DNA from 3 places in the Paenibacillus sp. AD87 genome. Region 1 is predicted to be linked to each of the others. Evidence: riboswitches for the same ligand, from Rfam matches in the RefSeq annotation. Region 1 holds a riboswitch; each other region holds the start of a gene.
What was found. A riboswitch is a leader RNA that binds a small molecule or an ion and turns the genes downstream of it on or off. The one in region 1 is predicted to bind S-adenosylmethionine.
Positions count from the first base shown of each region.

Region 2: another riboswitch for S-adenosylmethionine. It lies ahead of mmuP (S-methylmethionine permease); the one in region 1 lies ahead of metA (homoserine O-acetyltransferase MetA).
Region 3: another riboswitch for S-adenosylmethionine. It lies ahead of gpAD87_RS00465 (methionine ABC transporter ATP-binding protein); the one in region 1 lies ahead of metA (homoserine O-acetyltransferase MetA).

Region 1 covers NZ_LXQN01000007.1:4,004,744-4,010,177, reverse strand. Annotated here, with positions in the region: gene gpAD87_RS17475 (ROK family protein) at 1-132, shown strand, start outside; gene gpAD87_RS17470 (HRDC domain-containing protein) at 316-1,317, shown strand; gene corA (magnesium/cobalt transporter CorA) at 1,426-2,361, opposite strand; SAM riboswitch class I at 2,815-2,939, shown strand; gene metA (homoserine O-acetyltransferase MetA) at 3,174-4,091, shown strand; gene gpAD87_RS17455 (aminotransferase class I/II-fold pyridoxal phosphate-dependent enzyme) at 4,116-5,303, shown strand; gene gpAD87_RS17450 (trans-sulfuration enzyme family protein) at 5,296-5,434, shown strand, end outside.
Region 2 covers NZ_LXQN01000007.1:5,159,028-5,164,461, reverse strand. Annotated here, with positions in the region: gene gpAD87_RS22760 (spore germination protein) at 1-297, shown strand, start outside; gene gpAD87_RS22755 (GerAB/ArcD/ProY family transporter) at 351-1,451, shown strand; gene gpAD87_RS22750 (Ger(x)C family spore germination protein) at 1,448-2,647, shown strand; SAM riboswitch class I at 2,713-2,815, shown strand; partial or broken gene mmuP (S-methylmethionine permease) at 2,910-4,323, shown strand; gene mmuM (homocysteine S-methyltransferase) at 4,301-5,341, shown strand.
Region 3 covers NZ_LXQN01000007.1:66,658-72,091, reverse strand. Annotated here, with positions in the region: gene gpAD87_RS00480 (DUF2167 domain-containing protein) at 1-216, shown strand, start outside; gene gpAD87_RS00475 (MetQ/NlpA family ABC transporter substrate-binding protein) at 403-1,239, opposite strand; gene gpAD87_RS00470 (methionine ABC transporter permease) at 1,319-1,978, opposite strand; gene gpAD87_RS00465 (methionine ABC transporter ATP-binding protein) at 1,979-3,013, opposite strand; SAM riboswitch class I at 3,141-3,282, opposite strand; gene gpAD87_RS00460 (Cthe_2314 family HEPN domain-containing protein) at 3,413-4,141, opposite strand; gene gpAD87_RS00455 (COX15/CtaA family protein) at 4,354-5,277, opposite strand.

The DNA.
Region 1 (5,434 bases):
TTGCTCGCTGGATACGTTCAGCATCCTGCACTGCAGTCCGAAATTGACCAGTATGTCGTTTCACCGGGACTTGGCGATAACGCAGGACTGTGTGGTTCGCTTGCGTTGGCCAAATTGGCTTTGAACAAGTAATAGCTTTACAAACAAGCAGTTGACGAATTTTTCCATTGTGGTAATATATGAGCAACAGCATAGCACGGTTAATGAGGAAGCACCTCTCTTGCATGGATTTTGCAGGAGAGGTGTTTTTTTGTGCTGCTTAATTTAGCACAATACAGACTGTGTCGAGCTGAACTATTGAAGGAGGGACAAGATATGGAAGTCATTTTCATGAACAGATTATCCAGAATGTCAGATCAGAATGAAGAACATGCCCAGCTATGGATCGGTGAAGAAGAAGGAGCGTGGCATCTGGGATGGAGCCGATATGAGGAAGGAGATCGTACGGATGCCATCTGGTATGCTGGCAGTTCGTGGGACGAGCTGTTACATGTGTATCGTCATCAGTTAGCCATACAGATGGGCGAAGGATATCGTCCGTTGCTGCAAGGTTTGTTTAACGAAAATGATGATTTGAAGTCGCGCAGTTATGGCGGTCAGCGTCTTCATTGTTACAGTGAATTATATGGCAATGAGGGGCTGTATATGGACCTGTGCATATGGCGCAGGAAGAGAGCAGCGTCTGACCGGAAGGCCCCCTATTTTATTGCAACGAACCGGTTGTTACGAATGATCAGTGCATTTGTTCCACAAACCATCGATGAATTGATGCAACTGCCTGGCGTAGGAGAGAGCAAGGCTTCTGAGTACGGAGCTGAATGGTTGGAGCTTACGAATAGACTGGAACGTTCCACATCTTTTCCGCTAGATTGGGTGTACTCAGTTCTGAAGGAACAAGAATATGAGAGCTGGCTGTACAAACAGAGAGAGCAGAAATACAAGCAGGAGCTAGACAGATTTACCACACGGAAGCAGGTACTTGAAGGGATGAAAGAAGGATATACGTTAGAGGAGATCGTGAATCGTTCCGGATTGTCCCGTCGGGAGCTAATTGAACTGTTAGAGGCACTGGATTTGGAGGGGTATGACACAGATTGTCTACTTGATGCGGAGCTTGCTGTCATGCCCGAAGAGGAGCAAGAGGCGGTATGGAGTGCCTACGAGGAGCTGGGAGATACGTTCCTGAAGCCCGTGTTACATAAGGTGTATGGAGAAGAAAAGCCTGGGGGGAGCAACCTGGAACAGGTCTACGAAAGACTGCGCATGATTCGAATCCGGTTTCGTCGACATACAGAGACGGAGCAAAATGCAGGCTAGATTGGAAATAGGACGTTAGTTGTCATACAGGTTGTCATACATTAAGCGAATAATAAAAAAAAAGACGAGGCGTTTCTCCAAATGTGGAGCGCTTCGTCTTTTGCTATTTCAAACCCAATCTTTTTTGCGGAAAATAAAGAACATGCTCAGGCCCAGTGTAACCATCAGGCCAATGACCACAAAATAACCATACTTCCAGTCCAACTCAGGCATGTTCGTGAAGTTCATCCCATAGATGCCAGTGATAACGGTCAGCGGCATGAACACCGTGGTAATGGCGGTGAACACACGCATGATTTCATTCGCACGGTTGGCGATACTGGATTGGTAAGCTTCTCGTAAGTTCCCCATCAAGTCGCGATAGGTCTCAAAGGTTTCGGATATTTTCACAGCATTCTCATAAATGTCACTGAAATACTTCTGCAGTTGATCATCAATAAGACGCAGATCTTTTTTATTGAGTGTGTTAATGACCTCTTTCTGAGGTCCAAGCACTTTCTTCAGCCACAAAATCTCACTGCGCAACCCGATAATCTCATTCAGATGAGATTTCTTGGTATGCATCAGAATGTCCTCTTCAAGCTTCTCGATGCGCGCTTCGATTCGGTCACCGACAGTGAAATAATTATCAACAATCAAGTCAACCAGCAGATAAAGCAGCTTATCAGGCGTACTGATTTCCTGTTCCCATAGGATCGGTTTCAATGTCCGCAATTCGCTGACTTTCTGTTTGGTCACACTGATAATAAAGTGTCTGCCAAGGAACAAGTTGACGGCACGTAAAAAAATCTCTTCATCATCAAAACGAATGCTATTAATAACAATAAAATAATGGCTCTCATAAATTTCAATCTTCGGACGTTGTTCTTCGTCACTCAAACAGTCTTCCACGGCCAGATCATGCATCATGAACAGCGGTTGAAGTACCGCCAAATCGTCTACGTCCGCATCAATCCAGTAAAACCCCTCCGCTGGTGGAGTCAGCGCTTGCTGAATGTCGTCCACCGGAATAAATACACCGTTATTTACCAACCGGATTTTCATTATTCATCTACTCCTTCTGCACCCGCCAAATGGGCGGATTTCATCAATATGGGCGCAAAAAGAACAGATCAGCCGGTCGGCAGCGGAGCCTGGAAGTCAGGACTGCGTTCGCTCTATAATCAAACGGAAGTAACGTCCCGCTGCCGGCATGCTGATATCAATTCTCTATGCAGTTTGTCGGAATTCGGCTGCCAGTCAGGCCTCGGGTCGCCATCCATTGAATATGTCACCTCTCACATAAGGGTTTATAACACTTGTCTAGTATACCGCTGGTACAGGGTCCTTTCAAGCGCAAAAATGTGTCGATTTCGCGCCCTGGAGCAGTGTATGACAACGGATGATGAACGGTTCCGATCCTGAGGAACAGACATTGAACTACACCTTGACGTGAGGGGATTAATGTCTTAAAGTAAAAGGTGAACCACACTAGTTTTTACAATTGAATAAAGCGAAATCTTATCAAGAGTAGGTGGAGGGACTGGCCCGATGAAACCCGGCAACCGGCGGTATACCGCACGGTGCTAATTCTTGCAGCGACCAAGTGTCCAAGTGACACTGTTGTAACTGAGAGATGAGAGAGGCGCATATCTATTTACATATGACCTTTCTCGGAATCCGAGGAAGGTCTTTGTTATATGCACCGACTTCTCAGCAGTGATTTTCGCTAAGGAACTTGAGCTTGCCGCCAGCAATGTGGTTGCAATTCAGCGCCTGCAGGCAAGCTCATGGCAGCCTATAACTGTACGGATGCGAATCGTATCGAATCCGCAGTGGCTGCATCTATTTATGCACAAGGAGGAGTTAGAAACACCATGCCAATCAAAATTCCAGACACACTGCCTGCCAAGGAAGTACTTGCAGGAGAGAACATCTTTGTCATGGACGAGACATCTGCTTACCAGCAGGACATTCGTCCACTACGTATCGCTATATTAAACCTGATGCCCACAAAGGAAACGACAGAAACTCAATTGCTTCGTCTGGTGGGTAACACACCAATTCAGGTAGATATCGTTCTGGTTCATCCGAAGTCTCATACGTCCAAGAATACTTCCCAGGAATATTTGGACTTGTTCTACAAAACCTTTGATGAGATTGAACACCGCCGTTTTGACGGCATGATCATTACAGGCGCTCCTGTAGAGCAAATGGACTTTGAAGACGTGAATTATTGGAAAGAAATCCAGGAGATCTTCGAATGGACCAAAACCAATGTAACTTCGACCATGCATATATGTTGGGCTTCCCAAGCGGGTTTATACCATCATTTTGGAGTTCCCAAAGTTCCATTGGATGAAAAATGTTTTGGCGTATTCTCACATACGATCAACAGATCCAATGTGCAGTTGCTGCGCGGATTTGATGAAGTATTCAACGTCCCGCATTCCCGCCATACGGAAGTGCGGCGTGAAGATATTGAAAAAAATGAAAACCTTGAAATATTGGCTGAATCTGAGGAAGCGGGTATTTTCCTGGTTGCTACCAAAGACGGCAAACAGATTTTTGCAACCGGACATGCTGAGTATGACCCTCTTTCATTGAAATGGGAATATGACCGTGATGCAGCTAAAGGCATGGACATTGCGCTGCCTAGACATTATTTCCCGAATGACGATCCTTCCCGTGTTCCCCCGGCCACTTGGCGGGCACATGCAAACTTATTATTCTCTAATTGGCTCAATTACTATGTGTATCAAGAGACACCTTACGATATTGGTCCGCAAATCTAATCGACATTACAGGAGGATGCTGCAATGGAAGACAATAAGTTGAAAATCGAAAGTCGATTGGCCCAAATTGGGTCTATCAATGAACCGGTAACGGGCGCCATTAATTTTCCGATCTATCAATCCACTGCGTTTCGCCACCCAAAGCTTGGACAAAGCACGGGATTTGATTATATTCGTACGACCAATCCAACCCGTAAAGTGTTGGAAGAAGCAGCGGCAGCGTTGGAATCCGGTGATGCAGGTTTTGCCTGTAGCTCCGGCATGGCTGCTTTGCAAACGATTTTCGCTTTATTTGGACAAGGGGATCATCTGATTGTATCGCTGGATCTGTACGGCGGAACGTATCGGTTGCTTGAACGCATCCTGTCTCGATTTGGTGTGACGGCAAGTTACGTAGATACCAATGACCTAGCAGCTCTGGAAAGTATTCGTCAGCCGAATACAAAAGCGGTATTTATTGAGACACCAACCAATCCACTAATGATGATTACGGATGTGGAAGCGGTATGCTCCTGGGCCAAGAGCCATAACTTGCTGACCATTGTGGATAATACACTACTGACTCCGTTCTTCCAGCGTCCAATTGAACTCGGTGCTGATATCATTATCCATAGTGCCACGAAGTATCTGGGTGGTCATAATGATGTACTTGCCGGATTAATTATTACCAAAGGGGAAGAATTGTCGGCCGAAATGGCATTCCTGCACAATTCTATTGGAGCAGTGTTGTCTCCAAGCGACTCCTATCAGCTGATGAAAGGCATGAAGACACTCGCTCTTCGCATGGAGCGGCATGAGTATAATGCTTTGACGATTGCCAAGTACCTTTTGGAGCACCCAGCCGTTAATGAAGTGTATCATCCTGGTTTGTCGGATCATCCCGGATTTGAAATACAAAATAAACAATCCAGTGGAAATACAGGCATTTTCTCTTTCAAAGTAAAGGATGCTCGTTATGTTGAACCGTTGCTTCGTCACATCAAACTGATTGCTTTTGCGGAAAGCCTCGGGGGTGTAGAGTCATTGATGACTTATCCTGCGGTACAGACCCATGCGGATATTCCGATTGAAATTCGTGACGCTGTAGGTGTAGATGACCGTCTGTTGCGCTTCTCTGTAGGGATCGAGCACGCCGAAGATCTGATTGCCGATCTGGGCAATGCACTCACAGCTGCACAGCAGGAGATAGAAGGGGGAACGCATCATGAGTGAGCAAAACAATAATGCCAACAATCATGAACGGAATGTTCATTCCGACCTGAAGTTCGATACCAAGCTGCTGCATTTCGGTGATGAAATCGATAAAACCACCGGGGCTTCCAGTGTGCCAATTTACCAGGCCT
Region 2 (5,434 bases), 1.2 Mb from region 1:
GTAACGGCGATCTCCTCATTTTCCATCCCTACCTATAGTGCTGGAATTACACTGCGAATTTTGCGTTTTACAGGCATGTTCAGTGCAGCGGCGCTTGGATTATTCGGGGTGATTATGTTCTTCCTGCTTATTTGCAGCCATCTCGTGCGCCTGAAAAGCTTTGGGGTTCCCTATGTCAGCCCAGTGGTTCCGTATAGCTTGAGCGAATGGAAGGACTTGCTGATCCGTGCACCATTAAAAATGATGAGGCGGCGTCCGCGCATGATGAACCCTACCGATCCGGATCGCAAAAAATAGATGAATAGCAAGATTAACATAAACATTTTAAACCAGAGCAAAGAGGTGATAACGTGAATCGTCCCACGGATAAGCTGACGACAACCCAGACCGGAGTCATGATTATCAATTACATGCTGGGCGCTGGGATTTTGACACTTCCGCGTACTACGGTTGAGGCAGTAGACACACCGGATGTCTGGATCTCCATCATCATATCCGGGCTAATCGCCACGTTTATAGGCATTATGCTCGTCATCCTGTGCCGACGATTTCCTGGCAAAACGGGTTTTCAGTTTGTTCAGGAAATAACAGGTTCATGGATTGCTTTTATACTGGGAGCGGTTGCGATTATCTATTTTCTGGTCATTTCGGCATTTGAAATTCGGGTTATGGCAGAAGTAACCGGACTTTATCTGCTGGAAGGAACACCGGTCTGGGCTATTGTTATGGTCTTCATGTGGGTGGGCATCTATTTGAACTCAGGTGGCCTGGGTGCAGTAGCACGTCTATTCGAGATTATTTTGCCCATCACACTTATCATTTTTGTTATTGCCATTTTGCTTAGCAGCAAACTGTTTGAAATTAATAACCTGAGGCCCGTATTGGGAGAAGGGATTATGCCGGTATTCAAGGGACTTAAGTCAACTTTGCTTGCGTATACAGGCTATGAAGTGATGTTTGTCATCATGGCTTATATGCAGCACCCGCAAAAAGGGATCAAAGCGGTAATGTGGGGTACGCTCGTTCCGACAGGCATCTACTTAATTACGGTAGTTATGGTAATCGGAAGTCTTTCCATTGAAGGCATGAAAACTCGAACGTGGCCTACCCTGGATCTGATGAGAAGCTTTGAGCTACAGGGATTGATCTTTGAGCGTTTTGAATCGCTGCTGCTCGTGATCTGGATCATGCAAATCTTCTCGACCTTTTCGATCACACACTATGCAGCTACCGTTGGCTGTGCCCAGTTGTTCAAAAGCAAGAAAATTTTACCCGCCATGTTTATCCTGCTACCTGTAATTTATATCATCGCCTTAATTCCCAAGGATGTGAACGAAACATTTCAACTGGGGGATGCAGTGGGTAATTTATCCATTTACCTATTTGGAATTCTGCCTACAGTCCTGCTGTTGATTAGCATCCTCCGCAAAAAAGGAGGGAAGTATGCATGAGTCGCAAGGTCAGATTAGCGCTATTGCTGCCTGGATTAATGCTGCTGTTGTTTACCTCTGGATGCTGGAGCAGCAAAGAGATTGAGGATCTTAGTGTGTACGTGGGACTGGGTATTGATGTTGCCAAAGAGACAGAATTTGAGAAGAGTGTGAATGAACAGGGTGGACACTATCCGAAAAGGAATAATATCACAGCTACGGTTCAGATTGTTCCTAAGGGATCATCCAAGGAAGAGAGCCAGCAAGGATCACCTGGAGCAGGGAAGTCCTATTTTAACGAACAATTAACAGGCGATTCAGTTATACAGATATTTCGTCAGTTCTCTCTGAGAAGAGACCGGCCGCTGATTGGACATCATCTGAAAGTCATCGTGGTGTCCTCCGAGGTGGCCCGGAAATTCAGACTGGATCAACTGCTTGATTTTGTGTTGCGTGATAATGATATTCGGCCAAGCTGTCTGGTTGTTGTCAGTGATCGCAGGGCACTGGATGCATTGACGTCCAACGATCCCAGTGAGATTCCTTCATTCTACCTTACCGGACTTGTGGACAATGTGTATCGTACCAATAAAATTCTGCCACCAGTGTCACTCGCCAAATTGGATGCAACCATGCAATCGGGGTCGAGCTATTTGCTGCAAAATGTCATCTCCTATGAGGGGGAACACAAGTTTTCGGGAGCGGCCATTTTTAGCGGGAAAACGAACCGATGGATCGGAAGTCTGAATCAGACGGACATGGAGGGACTATCCTGGGTACAAGGAAAAGCGAAAGGTGGCGTCGTTAAGACGTATACACACAAAGACGGCAGCACCATAACCTACGAGATTAAACACATAAAATCGAAAATTATTCCCACAGTTAAGGGCGACGATATTTCATTTCATGTTCAAATTGAATCAGACGGCTGGTTTATGGAAAATTGGACAGCTCCGGAAGCGCATGGTTCCGAGCATTATCTGGATGGTCTAGAGAAGGACTTCAGTCATATGGCTGAACAACAGGTAGATCAATTGCTTCACAAAATGCAGGATGTCTACAAGGTGGATGCAGCAGGGTTTGGCGATAAGCTGCGAATCAAATATCCACGGGTATGGAAGAAAATTAAAAATAACTGGGACGAAACGTTTAGTGAAATTCCGATCACGTATGATATTAAAGTTAAAATCACAAATCAGGGATCATCGACGGAATAAGAGAGACGTTTCTTTTTAATAGTTGACACAAACATGATAGATCGCTATATTTATAAAAAATCATTTTCTTATCCAGAGAGGTGGAGGGACTGGCCCTTAGAAACCTCAGCAACAGATCTGAAGGATACTGTGCTAATTCCAGCGGGTGAACAGCCTGATAGATAGGAGCGTTTGTTTTTATTTGTCAGTAACGGCGCACTCTTCAGGAAGAGTGTGTCTTTTTGTTTTGTTGTTTTCTGGATGAAGAAGTAGGGGAGCAGACATGAATAACAACAAAGATACAGGGCATTTTCAGCGCAAAATGCAGGCACGTCATGTAATCATGCTCTCACTTGGTGGTGTCATTGGTACAGGTCTTTTTCTTAGTTCGGGTTATACCATCCAGCAGGCAGGACCGATCGGTACCATTCTGTCTTATCTGATCGGAGCGATTGTCGTCTAGCTGGTCATGCTCTGTCTAGGTGAACTTTCTGTTCATATGCCAGAGACAGGGGCGTTTCATAGCTATGCGGCAAAATATATTGGACCAGCAACAGGATACACTGTAGCCTGGTTGTATTGGCTCACTTGGACGGTTGCCCTCGGTTCCGAATTTACAGCGGCCGGGCTGTTGATGCAGCGCTGGTTTCCTTCAGTGAATGTTTGGATCTGGAGCACATTGTTTGCTCTTATGATCTTCCTGTTCAACGCGCTGACCGTCAAATTTTTTGCGGAATCGGAGTTCTGGTTTTCCGCAGTTAAAGTCCTTACAATTTTAGTCTTCATTATTCTTGGGGGCGCAGCCATGTTCGGTATTATTCCAATGGCAGATTCGGAACCTGCACCGTTTCTATCCAATATTACAGCATCTGGTTGGTTCCCCAATGGGGCTACTGCGATACTAATGACGATGCTTGCCGTAAACTTTGCGTTCTCGGGTACCGAATTGATTGGGATTGCTGCCGGGGAAACAGAGAATCCGGAGAAGACGATTCCAAAAGCGATCCATACCACACTGTGGCGTTTAATTATCTTTTTTATCGGAACGATTGTTATTCTCTCGGCCTTGTTGCCGATGTCGGTTGCCAGTGTATTGGAAAGTCCGTTTGTAGCGGTAATGGAGCGGGTGGGAGTAGCCCTATGCAGCAGACATTATGAACTTTGTTATTCTGACGGCGATTCTCTCTGCTGCCAATTCGGGCCTCTATGCATCTTCACGGATGCTCTGGTCTCTGGCTGACAAGAGAACGATCTCTCCGTGGTTTGCCAAGTTGACCAAACGCGGAGTACCATTGAATGCGCTTCTGATCAGTATGGTGGGTGGTGCACTGGCTCTGCTGTCCAGCATCATTGTGCCAGGTACCGTGTATATTACACTGGTCTCCATTTCAGGTCTGGCTGTCGTTGCGGTATGGATGAGCATCAGTGCTTCACAGTATATGTTCCGCAGACAGTATATCCGGGAAGGACATGCGGTCAAAGATCTTGTCTATCGTACGCCACTGTATCCAGCGGTGCCTATTATCTCGTTTATATTGTGTCTGGCTTCATGTATAGGCATTGCTTTTGACCCGACACAGCGAATAGCGCTGTATTGCGGAGTTCCATTCATCGCAGTGTGTTACGCAGTTTATTATCTGACAGAACGTGTGAATAAGAAAAGAGGACAAGTACATGACGCAAGTACAACAGACTAATCCCATAGAACAGATCCTGCGTGAGTATCCGGTCATGATTCTGGATGGAGCGCTGGCCACGGAACTCGAACAGCATGGGTGTGATCTGGATGATCCACTATGGTCGGCTCGTGTATTGCTCGAGAATCCAGATGTTATCGTTCAGGTCCATGCGGATTATTTCCGCGCAGGAGCCGACTGTGCAATTACATCCAGTTATCAGGCGACGGTGGAGGGGTTCCGCAAGAGAGGAATCGGCGAGCAAGCAGCGTTGGACCTTATTCGCAAGACGGTGGAACTGGCTGCACAGGCGAGAGATGACGTATGGGCAGAAGTGCAGGACGGGGGATTTGAAAACACGGCAGTCAAACCGGAGGGCAATCTGGTATTCGGAACGGCACAACAAACGTCTGATGTCTTGGAGACAGGGGTCTTGGCTCGGCCACGACCGATGGTTGCTGCATCCGTTGGGCCCTACGGCGCTTATCTAGCTGATGGATCGGAGTATGTCGGTCACTACGGCGTGTCGGATGAGACGTTGGTTGCATTCCATCGTCCGCGTATGGCGGCGCTGATTGAAGCGGGTGCTGATATTCTGGCGTTTGAGACGATTCCTTCGTTGCAGGAAGCACAGGTGCTGGTTGATTTACTGAAGGAGTTTCCTCATGCGTATGCCTGGTTATCTTTTTCTTTAAAAGACGGGACGGCAATCAGCGAAGGCACGCCGATTGAGACATGTGCACGATTGTTTGGTTCCGAGCCGCAGATTGCTGCGATTGGCCTGAACTGTGCTCCCATGGAAGTGGTGACAGAAGCCGTAAGTATTCTCAGCCGTGCCAGCGACAAACCTGTTATTGTGTATCCGAACTCGGGAGAAGTATACGATGCTGCAACGAAGACGTGGAGTGGACAGGGAACGTGTGGCAGTATGAGTGATGCTTCGGAACAGTGGGTTGCTGCGGGTGCAAAAATTATTGGCGGCTGTTGCCGCACGACGCCACATCAGATTGGTGAACTTGCAAAGAAGTGGCGGAATTAAAAGACTTGATGTAGAGTTGTACCCCGAAAAGCTAGAGATACAACCAAATATAAAGAAGCCCTCACGACCCATTACTGGATTGGTGAGGGCTTT
Region 3 (5,434 bases), 3.9 Mb from region 1:
AAAGGTTGGTTTGTCATCGTGGCCGCTATTGTTGGTGCTTTCGGATGGATTCGTCGCAAGCTGACCGGTCGCAAAAAGGATGCTGACCCAGGAGATCAGAATTCGCTATCTCCTGCAGAGGAAGCTTACCAACAGCATGCTGCTGGACAGGAGTCCGCAGACTCTGATAGCCAACAGACAGATGGTCATTCAGATACTGATCCGAATAAACGTTAAGCTTATAAGTAAAGTACTTATAGTAAGTACTACATCGAAGTGCTCTTACATCAAAACGTTCTCTTTAACATGATGTACAAAACAAAAAGCTCTGCATTCTCTATAAAGAGAATGCAGGGCTTTCTTTAGTAGTTCCATAACAAGTGGAGCCGAGTATACAATGTATTTTCAGCTTAATCGTTCAGCTTAAAACGCCGGTTCTACAGCACCTTTATAACGTTCTTTGATGAATGTTTTAACCTCTTCGGAATGCAGGGCTGCAGCCAGTTTTTGGATGGCATCTGCATCTTTGTTATCTTCACGTGATACGAGGATGTTTGCATAAGGGTTACCTTGCAGGTCCTCAATCAGCAGCGCATCCTTCTCTGGGTTCAGATTGGCTTCCAGCGCGTAGTTGGCGTTGATGAATACCAGGTCTGCTTCATCCAGTTGACGAGGCGTCATGGCTGCATCCAGCTCGATGATATTCAGGTTTTTCGGATTGGCTGTAATATCCTGAATCGTAGAAGTGATATTTGTGTTGTCTTTCAGCGTGATAAGTCCTTCTTTTGCAAGCAACAACAGTCCACGACCGCCGTTGGATGGGTCATTAGGAATGGCTACTTTTGCGCCGTCTTTCAACTCATCCAATGATTTGATTTTTTTGGAATAGCCAGCAAATGGTTCAACATGCACAGGTGTTACAGCAACGAGATGGAAACCACGTTCTTTGTTCTCTGTATCCAGGTAAGGCTGGTGTTGGAAAAAGTTCGCATCCAGTTGTTTATCTTCAAGCTGTTGGTTAGGTTGAACATAATCATTGAAAGTCACGATTTGCAAGCGAATGCCTTCAGCTTCGAGTTCGGGCTTGATGCTTTCCAAAATTTCCGCATGTGGTGTAGGTGATGCTCCCACTTTCAATTCTACGGTGCGCGGTGCGCCTCCAGCATTGTCAGCGCCGCTGTCGGAATCCTTGTTGTTTCCGCAAGCCGCTAGAACCGCAATCAGCATAATACTAAGTAGAGCAAAAGACCATTTTTTCATGTGTAAAACCCCTTCTCCAATAATTTTTTTTGCATTTTGCCCCAAGTCGATACCGATTCAGGCAAATGCTATATATGTGTTATTTCCTGGTGAACCATTTAACTAAACGATCGCCTGCCATCTGAAGCACTTGCACCAGAATGATCATAAATACAACAGATATAATCATAATTTCATTCTGATAACGGAAGTATCCGTAGTTGATTGCCAATGTCCCCAGACCTCCACCACCAACCATCCCCGCCATCGCCGTGTAGGAAACGAGGGTTACGATTGTAATGGTGATACCAGCTATCAGACCCGGCAATGACTCTGGCAGAAGTATACGTCGCACAATCTGTCCAGTTGAAGCTCCCATCGCCTGTGCCGCTTCAATGACGCCACGATCCACTTCACGCAGTGTAGTTTCCACCAACCGGGCAAAGTATGGAGCTGCGGCAATGACGAGCGGTGGTATAACGCCCAGCACCCCTGTAGCTGTGCCAACCAGTGAACGCGTAAACGGAATGAGTGCAACAATCAGAATGATAAATGGCACTGATCGCAGAATGTTTACAATAAACGATAGTATCGTGTACACCACTTGAGACTGGATTGAAGTCGATCTTGCCGTCATGAACAGCAATACGCCTAGCGGCAAACCAATGATTATCGTGAACAGGCCCGATGCCCCCAGGATTTGCAGTGTTTCAATTGAAGCCTTACCGATTTCTTCCCAACGTACTGTTGAAAAATCCATTTAACGAAGCACCTCCACATCAAGTCCCTGATCCACTAACTCTTTAATGGTGAGATTAATCTCATCTGACTGCCCCTCAAACCGAACGGTCAGCTGTCCATAGGGAACTTGTTTGATCGTTGAAATGGTGCCTTGCAAAATGGCGAAATCCACTCCTGTTTTGCGAACCGTTCTGGACAAAATCGCCTCATAGGTTTTATTGCCCAGGAAGGATATTTTCACAAGCTTAGAAGCTCCGTTCGTCTGTAATGAGACATCTGCACTCGCCAGAGCGGTCTCTTCTAATGCAATTCCCACCTCATGGTCCCGCATCATAAAATCACGCGTAATGGCATGCTGCGGCTTGAGGAATACTTCCGTCACTGGCCCTTGCTCCACGATGCCTCCCTGATGGATAACCGCCACCTGATCACAGATATTCTGGATCACGTGCATCTCATGGGTGATTAGAACAATCGTGAGGTTATACTTTTCATTGATATCCAGCAATAACTTCAGAATCGAATCAGTTGTCTGGGGATCAAGTGCCGATGTGGCCTCATCACACAGCAGCACGTTCGGATCACTCGCGAGCGCTCTCGCAATACCTACCCTTTGCTTCTGTCCGCCTGACAGCTGGGCCGGATATTTATTGCTGTGGTCCTCCAGTCCAACCAATGCGAGCATTTCCTTCACTTTTCGATCAATTGCAGCCTTGGGCGTATTAACGAGCTTTAAAGGAAAAGCCACATTGTCATATACCGTAGCTGAGGATAACAGATTAAAGTGTTGAAAAATCATGCCGATCTTACGCCGTTGTTGTTGCAAATCGGACTTATTGAGATCGGTTAGGTTGATTCCATCAACCCAAACCTCGCCTGCCGTGGGGCGTTCGAGCAAATTGATACAACGGATCAATGTACTCTTGCCTGCACCGGAATGACCGATAACTCCGAATATTTCACCCTTGCGGATATTCAAATTTAGTTCCGATAAGGCCGTCGTACTTTTTGAACCTTTACCGTACTTCTTGGTTAAACCTTTTAATTCAATCAAAATTACTGCTCCTTCCCACTGCCTACATGTATCTTTACCCGAATGAAAGGAAAACTCCCCTTCATCGTACAAAAAAAGAGCCCCTTTTGCAGAAACAAAAAGGGCTCTTCACGTGAAAGATTATACCTTCTCATCTGCCAAAATCGTGCCTTGCACCATTTTGTAGGAATTAGCACCTAACATCTATAAAGTATGACACAGCTGTCATGCAGTTATAAATCGGTTGCCGGGCTTCATCGGGCCTGTCCCTCCGCCGCTCTCGATAAGAAATATTTAATTTATAAGTTCAGTAGTAGTTATAATGTTAATGTCATAAATGTTAATTCCATCTAACTGTCGATCAGGAACTCAGTATAATCCAAGTATTCCGATTTGTCAAAGGCAAATATTACTATCCAATCAGTTCGTCGGTTGATTCATTACCTGCTTATGCCACTTCTCGTTGATGTAGCCATACGCTGCTTTTAACGTCTCACATACCATATCCACACCCTGCCGGAGTTCCAAGAGATGCTGATCCAGGTCTTCCAGCTTCACTTTCCCTTGCAAAGTCTGGTGCAGCTGCCACAGATCATCCTGCATTTCGGAATTCATGTAATGAATCTCCATGTTTCGCCGTTTGCGCAATTTGCTCATTGGCTCACGATAAGAGTCCTTGATCCGGATTAGTTCGTTAGCAAGAACATAATGCAGCTTATCATATCCGAACTGTCTTAATACGGTGAAATAAGAATAATGAGTTTTAACATTGGTTGTATTCAGCTCAAATATTTCATTCAACACTGTACCTAACTTATCCAGAATGGCAAAACATCGGATGAAGCCATCCTTATAGAAATAGACGTAACGGGCATACTCTGCTTTTTCTGGTAATGTCATATCATCCGTAGAGCCCGCTTTGACTTTCTGACGGAAATGGGAAGCTGCAAAACAGCTTTGCTCCAATTCATCCAGCGAAGAGATCAGTCCCTGGGTCCATATATACAGTTTACGAAAATCATGGGTAGGATCATGGTCCACATGCATCTGTCGCTGAAATAGCTCAAGGGTATCCGCCATCGCTTCCATCGCGTCCTTTAGTATGCCTTCGTTCTTACGCGGCTTTTCACCCAGCAACGTTCGCAGCATATATAGCCTCCTCTTTCCACTCTGCAGATCATCAAATTAATAATAATTTATCATATTAAACAAAATCGGAATCAGAGTAAACGTATGACCGCTGCTTACAATAGGGTGCCCTGACACGCCTGACATCAAACAAAGTTCACCTGTCCAATGATGTACATCATCGGATGGTGAACTTCACTGGATTATCCCTGAACTACAATAATTCGGATATATCAGAACCGGTTAACGGGCCGATGCAACTTGTACACCAGGAAACTCATATAGGTTAATACACCGAACAAAATAGCAATATCAAGCATATGCGCCAGCGCCACGAACATATACACTTCCGGACGATTCATCGTGAGCATCAGTCCAAAACCAATGACCACTTGCAACAAAACCAGCACAACAGAAATGACACCGAGTGCTCTTAATTCCGTGTTATCCGGATGTTTGCGATACGCAAAATGACCGAGGATTGCAATGACGACTACTAATGAAACAGCTGCCACCCGGTGAGCAAAAGCAACAGCTACGCCTCCCGAGAGCTCAGGAATAATCTGCCCGTTACAGAGCGGAAAGCCTGAACAGCCTCCAGCAGAATCCGTATGGCTCACAAATGCTCCAGTATATACCACGAGGTACGTATAGATCGTGGAAAACCACACCAGATTTCGGAAGCCCTTGCTGATTCGCGGATATCGATTCAGTCGTTCCAATCCACCATGGCGAGCCTCCTGCCGAATACCAAGCGCCATCATTAAGGAGCTGGCAAAAGCGATTAAGGCAAATCCGAAATGCAGTGCCATGACTGCGGAAGATTGGGAGAATACGACGGCAAAAGCACCCATGATTCCCTGGACAATAACAAATATCAGCGTTAACAATGAAAACAATTGCAGATCACGGCGTGATTTGCCAAAACGCAAAAATGCTACAAAAGAGGCTATGGACAACAGCCCTGCCAGTGCGCTGACGGCGCGATGGGAAAATTCAATAAGTGAGGCAACAGTATGTGCAGGCACAAGTTTTCCGTTACATAAAGGCCATTCTGCGCCGCAACCGAGGCCCGATTCCGTTCGGGTCACAACGCCTCCGCCAAATGTGGCCAGAAACATGACAAGACAGGTTAATACGGTTAACCATTTAAACAAGGTTAAGTGTTTCAATTTTTTCTCACCCGCTGTTGGTTTAAGATGGCGAAGAACTACATCCTCCGCTTGATTCGATACTTTGACACTTATTTCACAACTAAATTCATTATACCGGATAAATGTGTCATTGACGCCGCGCTTTGTGACAAAATGTTAA